Regions from separate parts of the Streptomyces sp. NPDC002467 genome, predicted to be linked through region 1. Evidence: riboswitches for the same ligand, from Rfam matches in the RefSeq annotation. Region 1 holds a riboswitch; the other holds the start of a gene.
What was found. Region 1 has a riboswitch for guanidine ahead of ACFYYJ_RS28160 (multidrug efflux SMR transporter). Riboswitches for the same ligand answer to the same signal wherever they lie in the genome.
Positions count from the first base shown of each region.

Region 1 (4,781 bases):
GTGCTCGCTGGTGGCCGTTGTCCGGCCGGTTGAGCTTCCGCAGCGTACCCGCGATGCTCGTCGATTGCGTGACGGCCGCCCTGAGTTCGTCGCAGGGCGGCGGGGCCTGCCCGCCGGTGGGGCGGAAGTGGGTGACGTCTATGCCGAAGTGGGCGAAGCGCCTCATCGGATAGCGCCCGAGGTGTTCGTAGGGACGTGTGCCGAGGTATGCGATCACCTCGTCGATATCGCCGCACCGGGCGGCGGCTTCGGCCAGCAGTTCCTGTGTGTAGCCGGTTCGCTTGCCCACCTGCGCCGGGCCTTGCCTCGGCCTCGGTATGTGTCCGTCGTCGAGTGGCAGTTGGGGCAGAGGAGTCGCAGGTTCTCCCACCGGTTGTCACGCCAGTCGCCATTGATGTGGTCGACTTCCAGAGGGAGGGGTTCACCCATCCAGACGGCCTCGACCCCGCACTCGGCGCAGCGTTCTTCCGCGCCCAGCACTGCCATTGCGGCCTTGAGCCGGTCGCTTTGGATGCGCCGGGCCTGCTCCGGGGGCTGTTTCACCAGCAGTGATTCGGGTGATCGGCGATTCCTGGGTATGCCCGCCCGTGACTGCGCTTTGAAGTGCGAGGTGTCTATCCCCAGGGCCTTGACTCGTCGGCTGATGTGGGTGTGCTGCCCGCCGACGACATTCACCCCCAGGCGGCGGAGCACCTCGCTCATGTTCGTCGAGGCTGAGACTGCTTCCTCCAGTACCTCCTTGGTCCACTTCAGCCCCTCGCGCTCGAAGTGGGAGGTGTCGACTCCCAGGCCTTTCATTCGCCCGCGGATGTGCTCACGCGAGCCGCTCTTCGGGTCGACCCCCAGTTTGTTGAGCGCCTCCGTCAGCGTGCGTGATGTGCGCGCCGCCTCCGAGAGGCGTTCTCTCGTGTAAGGGCTGGTCGGCATTCCGTCCCCCTCGCTTCCGGCCGCACGTGCGACCCTCGCATGGAGTAACGACCCGATAGTCGGACGGTTACGTGGAATTTCGTCCGATAAAGCGAGCGGCCCGCACCGGTTCACGGTGCGGGCCGGGGTCGGCAGAGGCAGCGGGTCAGATGCCCAGGTCCTTGATGATCTTGGCTACGTGGCCCGTGGCCTTGACGTTGTAGAAGGCGTGTTCCACCTTGCCCTCCTCGTCCACGACCACCGTCGAGCGGATGACGCCCGTGACCGTCTTGCCGTACAGCTTCTTCTCGCCGAACGCGCCGTAGGCCTCCAGCACGGCCTTTTCCGGGTCGCCGACCAGCGTGACCTTCAGGTGTTCCTGCTCCCGGAACTTCGCCAGCTTCTCCGGCTTGTCCGGGGACACGCCGATCACGTCGTAGCCGGCAGTGGCCAGGACGTCCAGGTTGTCCGTGAAGTCGCAGGCCTGCTTCGTGCAGCCCGGGGTGAGGGCCGCGGGGTAGAAGTACACGATCACCTTGCGGCCCTTGTGGTCGGCGAGCGAGACCTCGTTGCCGTCCGCGTCGGGCAGGGTGAAGGCGGGGGCGGTGTCGCCCGGCTGCAGTCGCTCGCTCATGTCAACAGTCTCCTCGGGAGGGCACCAGCATCGTTCTGCAACGAGACTAAGCTGACGATGAGTCCATGGGGCACTACGCCCCATGCGGGACACGACGACGAAACGACGACGGAGGCAGCGCGGTGCCGGAAGCCAGGACCCCCGCACAGATCGAGGCGGACATCGTCCGCCGCCGCGAGCAGCTCGCCGAGACGCTCGACGAGATCGGTGTGCGGATGCACCCGAGCACGATCATCGGGGACGCGAAGGCCAGGGTCGCCTCGACCGTCGACCACACGGCCGGGCGGGCCTTCGCCGCCGTGAACCGGTGCGTGAGCGACGTGCAGGCCGGGCTGCGCGACGAGAACGGCGCTCCGCGCGTCGACCGGATCGTGCCGGTCGCGCTGGTCGCCGCGGGTCTGATCGGGCTGATCGTGGTGTCGGCGCGCCGTAAGCGGGGATGACCCTCCGGAGTACAGGGCGGGCGCGGGCAGGTAAGTTCGAGGCGTGAGCGAGAACACCACCCACGACAAGCTGCCCATCCGCATGCTCCACGACCGCGTGCTCGTGAAGTCCGACCTGCCGGAGGGCGAGCGCCGTTCCGGCGGCGGGATCCTGATCCCGGCGACGGCCGCGGTCGGCAAGCGGCTGGCCTGGGCCGAGGTGGTCGCGGTCGGGCAGAACGTACGGTCCGTCGAGCCGGGCGACCGGGTGCTGTACGACCCCGAGGACCGGGCCGAGGTCGAGGTGCGGGGTGCGACGTACGTGCTGATGCGCGAGCGGGACCTGCACGCCGTGGCCGCGGAGCGGCTGGAGGGGTCGACGGACTCCACCGGGTTGTATCTGTAGACAGGTAGAGCGTAGGGGCCGGTGATCGGGATCACCGGCCCCTTTCGTATTGCTTTGCTACGGTGGAGGAGAACCCCGACGAGACGCGCCGTACCGGGTCAAGGACAAGACGACGCACCCCCGTACCGCTCGATTTCTCGTCGTCCCGGAGGTGCCGTCATGGCATGGGTTCTTCTTCTCGTCGCCGGCCTGCTTGAGGTCGGCTGGTCGATCGGCATGAAGTTCACCGACGGTTTCACCCGGCTGTGGCCCAGTGTGTTCACGGGTGCCGGGATCGTCGCCAGCATGGTGCTGCTGTCGTACGCCGCGAAGACCCTGCCCATCGGTACCGCGTACGGGGTGTGGGTCGGCATCGGCGCCGCCGGTGCGGCCGTGCTCGGCATGGCGGTGCTGGGTGAGCCCGTCACCGCCGCCCGGATCTTCTTCATCAGCCTGCTGCTGGTGGCCGTGGTGGGGCTGAAGGCCACCTCCGGGCACTAACGGGACCGGCTACTCCAGGAACGCGGACGGTGGGGGGCGGCGGGCTGCCGCCCCCGCTCCCGTTCCGGCGTCCGTTCCCGCGTCGGTGCCCTGCGTGGCGCCGCCCTGGGTGCCCGTGGTGGTGCCGGCGTTGGTCTGGCCGCCTTGCGTCTGGCCTCCCTGGGTCTGGCCCCCGTTGTTCTGGCCCCCCTGGTTCTGGCCCCCCTGGTTCTGGCCTCCGTTGTTCTGCCCGCCCTGGTTCTGGCCGTTCGTCCCGTTCGGGGGCGTGGGGCGGTTCGGGCGGCCGGGGCGGCTCGGGAAGGGTTCCTCGGGGGTTTCCTCCGGGGAGGTCGGCTCGAAGCTGGGCGTGGGCGGGGGCGGGACCGCGCCCGGCTGGAGTTCGAGGTCGAAGTCCTCGGGCTCGGTGCCCTCCAGGGCCGTCTTCGTGTAGGCGGCCCAGATGCGGGCCGGGTAGCCGCCTCCGCCGATGCGCGCCTCGCCGAGGGCTCCGTACAGGGATTCCAGGGTTCCGGTGTCGGGGTCCTGGCCCATCATCGAGACCACCGTGACGAGGTTCGGGGTGTAGGCGGCGAACCAGGCCGAGCGGTCCAGTTCGGCGGTGCCGGTCTTGCCGGCGGCCGGGTGGCCGGCGGCGAGGGCCGCGGTGCCGGTGCCGTTGTCGACGACGCTGACCAGCATGGACGTGGTGGTGTCGGCGGACTCGCGGCTGACCGCCTGGGTGCGGGGGCGTTCGGGGAGGCCGATGGTGTCGTCCTCCTTGGTGATCTTCTCCAGGAAGGTGTACGGGGTGCGCCGGCCGTGGTCCGCGAGGGTCGCGTACGCCTGGGTCATGTCGAGGACGCTGGCCTGGAGGGTGCCGAGCGCCATGGCGGGGCCCAGGACGAAGTTCGGGGTGTCCTCGGGGATGCCCAGGTCGACGGCGGTCTTCTTGACCTTCACCGTGCCGACGTCGACGACCATCTGCGCGAAGACGGCGTTGACGGAGAGGTCGGTGGCGGCGTTGACGGTGATGTTCCCGTAGGAGACCTGGCCCTCGTTCTCGGGGGCGTAGGGGACCCGGCTGCCGACGACACGGCGCTTGTTGTCGCCGTTGTAGATCGTGTACGGGGTGATGCGGCGGCCGTCCTGGGTGCGGGAGTCGTTCTCGACCGCGGCCGCGAAGACGAACGGCTTGAAGGTGGAGGCGACCTGGTAGTCGTGGCGGGTCGCGTTGTTCACGTACTGCTTGGTGTAGTCGATGCCGCCGTACATGGCGACGACCTTGCCGTTGGAGGGGTCGATGGAGACGCCTCCGGCGCGCACGTAGCGGTCGGCCTTGCGGGTTTCCGGTTCGAGCTTGCTGATGACCTGGGCGTTGACGGCGTCCACGAAGGCGTTCTGGCGGCGCTTGTCGATGGTGGTGGTGATGCGGTAGCCGCCTTCGGCGAGGGTCTTCTCGTCGAGGATCTTGTTGTCGGTGATGTAGTCCTTGATGGCTTCGACGAGGTAGCCGCGCTGCCCGGAGAGTCCGGCGGCGGGGCGGACCTTGCCCGGTTCGGGGAAGCGGGTGGCGGCACGTTCGGCGGCCGGCATCCAGTCCTTCTTGACCATGCCGTCGAGTACGTAGTTCCAGCGGGCGAGGGCGCGGTCGCGGCCCTGGGGGTGGGAGACGACGTCGAAGGCGCTGGGGGAGTTGAGGAGGGTGGCGAGGTAGGCGCCCTCGGCGGTGGAGAGTTTGCCGACGTCCTTGCCGTAGTAGGCCTGGGCGGCGGCTTGGATGCCGTAGGCGTTGCGGCCGAAGTAGCTGGTGTTCAGGTAGCCCTCCAGGATGTAGTCCTTCGACTTCTCGCGACCGAGTTTGATCGCGATGAAGAACTCCTTGACCTTGCGTTTGATGGTCTGTTCCTGGCCCAGGTAGTAGTTCTTGACGTACTGCTGGGTGATGGTGGAGCCG
Region 1 covers NZ_JBIARJ010000015.1:117,786-122,566, forward strand. Annotated here, with positions in the region: gene ACFYYJ_RS28135 (HNH endonuclease) at 1-289, opposite strand, end outside; gene ACFYYJ_RS28140 (HNH endonuclease signature motif containing protein) at 214-927, opposite strand; gene bcp (thioredoxin-dependent thiol peroxidase) at 1,073-1,540, opposite strand; gene ACFYYJ_RS28150 (DUF3618 domain-containing protein) at 1,663-1,983, shown strand; gene ACFYYJ_RS28155 (GroES family chaperonin) at 2,027-2,368, shown strand; guanidine-III (ykkC-III) riboswitch at 2,415-2,487, shown strand; gene ACFYYJ_RS28160 (multidrug efflux SMR transporter) at 2,528-2,848, shown strand; gene ACFYYJ_RS28165 (transglycosylase domain-containing protein) at 2,858-4,781, opposite strand, start outside.

Region 2 (4,781 bases), on a different contig from region 1:
AACGGCTCTCCCGTGACGCCCACCTGGGAGTCCGGGACCGGGCGCGCCACGGGCTCCCACCACTGCGGACCCGCCGACGCGCCGCCGGCCGCGGGGCCGAGCACGAGGGTGACCATCGCGAGGACCAGGCCGGATAACAGGTACCGGAGTCGCCTGGGGACTCTTCGTCGATTCATCCCGAACCCCTTCAAGAAGCGTTCATGACAATTGGGCCGCCTCGTGGGCGCGGACCAGGGCCAGGTAGTCCGCGGCGAGCCGGTGGCAGTCGCCGGGCCACCGCGCGGACACGTAGTTGCCGTCCTTGACGGTGAAGCCGCGTCCGGGCCGGGCGGCGGTGTCGCGGACGGGCAGCGGCGGGCCGGTGAGGAAGTGGCCCGGATCGGCGAGCGCCGCGGTGACCTCCCGCTGCACGGTGGTGCGGTACGTGCGGTAGTAGCGGCCCAGCCAGAGCCGGGTGAGGTTCCACCCGGTGAGCTCCAGCAGGGCGGTCAGGGCCGTGGTGCGCCTGCCGTGGAGGACCGAGCGCCCGGTGGCGGGATCGGTGGCGCGGGCGGCGAGCAGCACACCGTGGCAGACGGCGCCGACCGGCAGCCCCCGGGTGAAGACCCGGGCGAACAGGCGCTGGGCGGTGGCGTCTTCGAGCAGCGTCCGCATGCCCGCTGCGTGGCCGCCGGGTACGAAGAGACCCGTGACGGCGTCCGGTTCGACGTCCTCGTAGGCGAACGGGGCGAGGAACCAGGGGTCCACGGTGAGGCGCCGGTAGGCGGCGAGTTCGGCGCGGCGGGTCATCAGCCAGGGCGACAGCCAGGAGAAGCCGAGGTCGGTGAGCCTGGGGTCGGCGTACGCGGCCTTCCCGGCGGGGGTCGCGAACCGCACCTCGAAGCCGGCGTCGCGCAGCGCGGCCCAGGGCACCGCCGCCTCGGTCGGGTCGTAGTCGCCTGCGGGGAGCAGGAAGAGAATCACGGCGTACTCCTCATGAGCGGTGTCCGAAGGCGACCTTAGGAGCGCTCCGCGCAGCGGTCATTCACCCCGGCGGCCAACCCGTTGACTCCCCGGGCCGCCGGTCGCGCCGTGCCTCCCCGCGACCGCGGCGCAGGCGGTGTTGACGCGGCCCGTGCTCCGGCATTGACTGGCGGCCGTGTCCCTCATCGAGCCTCCCACCGTCACCTCGTGCTACGCCCTCGCCGTGCTGAGCGCCGCGGCGGAGGGCAGCGGCGGTTCCGGTCACCGGGCCCTGCCCGCGGACCGGCTGGGGTACGCCGAGATGCGTGTCCTGTGGGACGAGGTCCTCGGCGCCCGGGGGGCCGGCCCGCACACCGGGCTCCTCGTGGGCGACCGCATCCGACCCACGGGCCTGCACATCCTGGGCCACCTCGTCCTCACGAGCGCCAGCCTCGCGGAGGCCGCGCTGGCGGCGGAGCGCTACCACCCGCTGGTGAGCCAGGCGGGCAGGGTGAGCGTGGACCGCCGGGGGGACGCCGGCCGGGTCCGCTACCGGCCGACCGTCGACCCGGCGGCCATGCACCCCCAGCAGGTCGAGGCGGTCGTCAGCAGCATGGTGCGGGCGGGTCGCTGGATCGCCGGCGACGGCTGGGCGCCGCTGTCCGTTTCGTTCGCGCACCCGCGTGCGGGCTCCGCGGAGCCGTACGCCCGCGTCCTCGGCTGCCCGGTCGTGTTCGACGCCCCGGAGAACGTGATCACGGTCGCCCACGAGGACCTCGACCGGCGCCGGCCGCTCCACGATCCGGCGCTCAACGCCCTGCACCGGGACTACGCCGACCGGCTCCTGCACCGGCTGTCCTCGCCCCCGGCCGTGGCCGAGCGCGTACGGCAGTGGCTGGAGCACGCCGCGCTCGGGGACGCGGGCCCGGCCGGCCCCGCCAGGGAGCTCGGCCTCAGCGTCCGGACCCTGCGAAGGGCCCTTCAGGCGGAGGGCACGTCGTGGCGCACGCTCCTCGACACGGCCCGCCACGGCCGGGCCCGACGGCTGCTGGATACCACGGCCCTGCCGCTGGACCGGATCGCGCCCCTCGTCGGCCTGAGCGGTGCGACGGCCCTGGTCCGCGCGTTCACCCGGTGGGAGGGCATGCCTCCGGGGGCGTACCGCAGCCGCGGGCCCCGGCTCTCGTCCCCGGATCACGGCGGGGCCGCCAACGGGTGAGGAAGGTCACCGCCCTGCGGGTCCCCGGACGGCCACCTCCGTTGCTAACTTGTGCGGCGGCCTTGCGAGGCCCCGGACGAGATGCGCCGTACCCGGTTACGCACGACGACGCGCGAGGTGCCGCAGGAGCGGCGCCGACCGCTGTCCGCGCCCGCGGCAGCGTCCTCGTCGAGCAAGATGGGCCGTACGCCATGACCGTGCCACTCACCCGCAGCCTGTACCGGACGACCGCGCACGCCGACGGGGGCCGCACCGGCTCCGTCCGCACGGACGACGGTCGGCTGGACGTCCGCCTGGCCCCGCCGCGCAAGAAGGTGCCCGGCACCACCAATCCGGAGCAGCTGTTCGCGGCCGGTTTCGCGGCCTGCTTCACGTCCGCGCTCGCGGAGGTCGCCGCCGAGTTCGGGGCGGACGCCTCCGCCGCGCGCGTGGCCTGCGAAGTACAGCTCGGCACCACGGACACCCCCGCGGGCTACGGCCTCGCGGTGGCCCTCACCGTCAGCCTGCCGGGGTGGCGGGCGACGGACCTCCAGCCCCTGCTGCACCGTGCGGACGCGGTCTGCCCGTACTCGCAGGCGGTGCGCGGCAACGTGCCGCTGACCCTGCTGGCCGTGGACGACTCCCCCGCCGACCGTGCCTGAGCGCCGGCCGCCGACGGACCGGTTCGAGGCCGGCCCCGGCATCCCGGTGCCCGAGCACGGCGCCTGGCTGCGGCGCGGCATCAGCCGCGACGGCGGGCCCCTCCTGGAGGACCGCGAGGTGGTGTGGTTGCAGGCGGGCCCGTACTACGCCGACAGCCGGGGCTTCGCCGGTACGACCTCCTTCGACGGTTCACAGGTCCACTTCCACCACCTCACGGGCGAGCCCGGCGAGGACGCCGGGACCTTCCGGCGGGAGGGCGCGAACCTCGTCGAGCGGGGCACCAACCCGGACGGCAGCACCTTCCTGGAGATCTGGACCCCGCTGCCCGGCGCCGACGGCGCCACCGGCTCCTGGTCCGGTGAGGACCACCACGTGGTGCGCGTCGGCCGGCACGTGGTGCACGTCGATTCCCGTGCGGGTACGTACTGGCGGCTGTGACGCGCTGTCATGACGGCAGGTCATCGTCCCCTTGTCGGAACGGCGTTGTCAGTGGTGGCGGCTAGGTTCGAGTTGTTGCCGAAGCCGTTTCCGACAGGAGTGGACGATGACCGAGAGCAGTGGCCGACCCGTGCTCAGGGTTGTACTGACAGACGTCAACGAGCGTGTGGTGGAGGCCTGGCGGGCGGCATTCGCGGACACCCCCGGCATCGAGATCCGCCGGGGCTCGATCCTCGACGAGGACGTCGACGCCTGGGTCACGCCGACGAACTCCCGGGGCCGGATGGACGGCGGGGTCGACGCCGTCATCAAGCGGCACCTCGGATCCGGCATCCAGTTGCGGGTGCAGCGCGCGATCCGCGACCGGTTCGCCGGCACCCTCCCGGTGGGCAGCGCGGTCTGCGTCCCGTCGGGGGCGACGGTCCCCCGGTACCTGATCTCGACGCCGACGATGGTGCGGTCCTCGCAGAACGTGAGTGCCACGCTGAACGTGGCCCTGGCGTGCGCCGCCGCGTTCCAGGCCGTGCACCGGCAGAACCGGAAGGAACCCGGCAGCATCCGCTCCGTGGCGCTGGTCGGGATGGGCGCGCAGACCGGCAGGGTTCCGGCCAGGGTGTGCGCGAACCTGATGTGGACCGGCTACACGCTCTTCCACGACCACTGGTTCGAGGACGACGACGAGCTGCGCGCCACGATCACCGCGCAACTGGACGGCATCGAGAACGCCCCGGTCGAGCAGCGGGTGCGCATCGTGCCGCCGCCGGCCGCGACCCCGGCCGCAGCGGCCGCTGCCCCGGAACCGGCAGCAGAACCGCCATCGGAACCGGCAGCAGAACCGACGGCCGTCGCACCGGCACAGGCCCAGGACCCGGCCCAGCCCGCCGCGGACGACCCGCTGGCCCTCGCCGAACTCTTCGACGGGGGCGGTGAGCCCTGGCTCCCGCTCCTGAAGCCCGTCATCGAGGCGCGGCCCGACGCGGCCCGGTTCATCGGGAAGGGCCGCAGTCCCGAGGTCGTCCCGGTCCGCGAACTGACCTTCCAGGCGCTGAAGCCCAACCCGCCGCACAAGTGGAAGGTCGTCGTCTTCGGCCAGAACCCGTACCCGCGCCCGGAGAGCGCGACCGGCATCGCCATGTTCGACAACACCTTCAACGACTGGAAGGACAGCCAGTTCGGCCGGGTCGTCAGCATCCGCTGCATCATCAAGGCGGCGGCGATGTGGAAGTACGGCATCGCCAAGAAGACGCCCATCGCCGATGTGCGCGCACTGCTGAAGGAGCGCGAGACGGTCCAGCCGCCGGAGTGGTTCCAGGCGATGCTGACCCAGGGTGTGCTGCTGCTGAACGCCTCGCTGACCGCCAGCGGTGACGGTGCGATGGGCGCCGACCAGCACACGACGTTCTGGCGGCCCGTCGCCGAACGGATCGTCGAGGAGATCCTCAGGGCCAAGCAGCAGGCCGACGAGGAGGACCGCGGGGTCGTGTTCGCGTGGTGGGGAGCGCACGCACGCAGCCTGAAGAAGGTCGTCCTGCGGCTCCAG
Region 2 covers NZ_JBIARJ010000002.1:326,489-331,269, reverse strand. Annotated here, with positions in the region: gene ACFYYJ_RS04845 (hypothetical protein) at 1-176, opposite strand, end outside; gene ACFYYJ_RS04840 (type 1 glutamine amidotransferase domain-containing protein) at 199-963, opposite strand; gene ACFYYJ_RS04835 (AraC family transcriptional regulator ligand-binding domain-containing protein) at 1,139-2,161, shown strand; guanidine-III (ykkC-III) riboswitch at 2,215-2,276, shown strand; gene ACFYYJ_RS04830 (Ohr family peroxiredoxin) at 2,353-2,802, shown strand; gene ACFYYJ_RS04825 (hypothetical protein) at 2,795-3,241, shown strand; gene ACFYYJ_RS04820 (ADP-ribosyltransferase domain-containing protein) at 3,348-4,781, shown strand, end outside.
Region 2: another riboswitch for guanidine. It lies ahead of ACFYYJ_RS04830 (Ohr family peroxiredoxin); the one in region 1 lies ahead of ACFYYJ_RS28160 (multidrug efflux SMR transporter).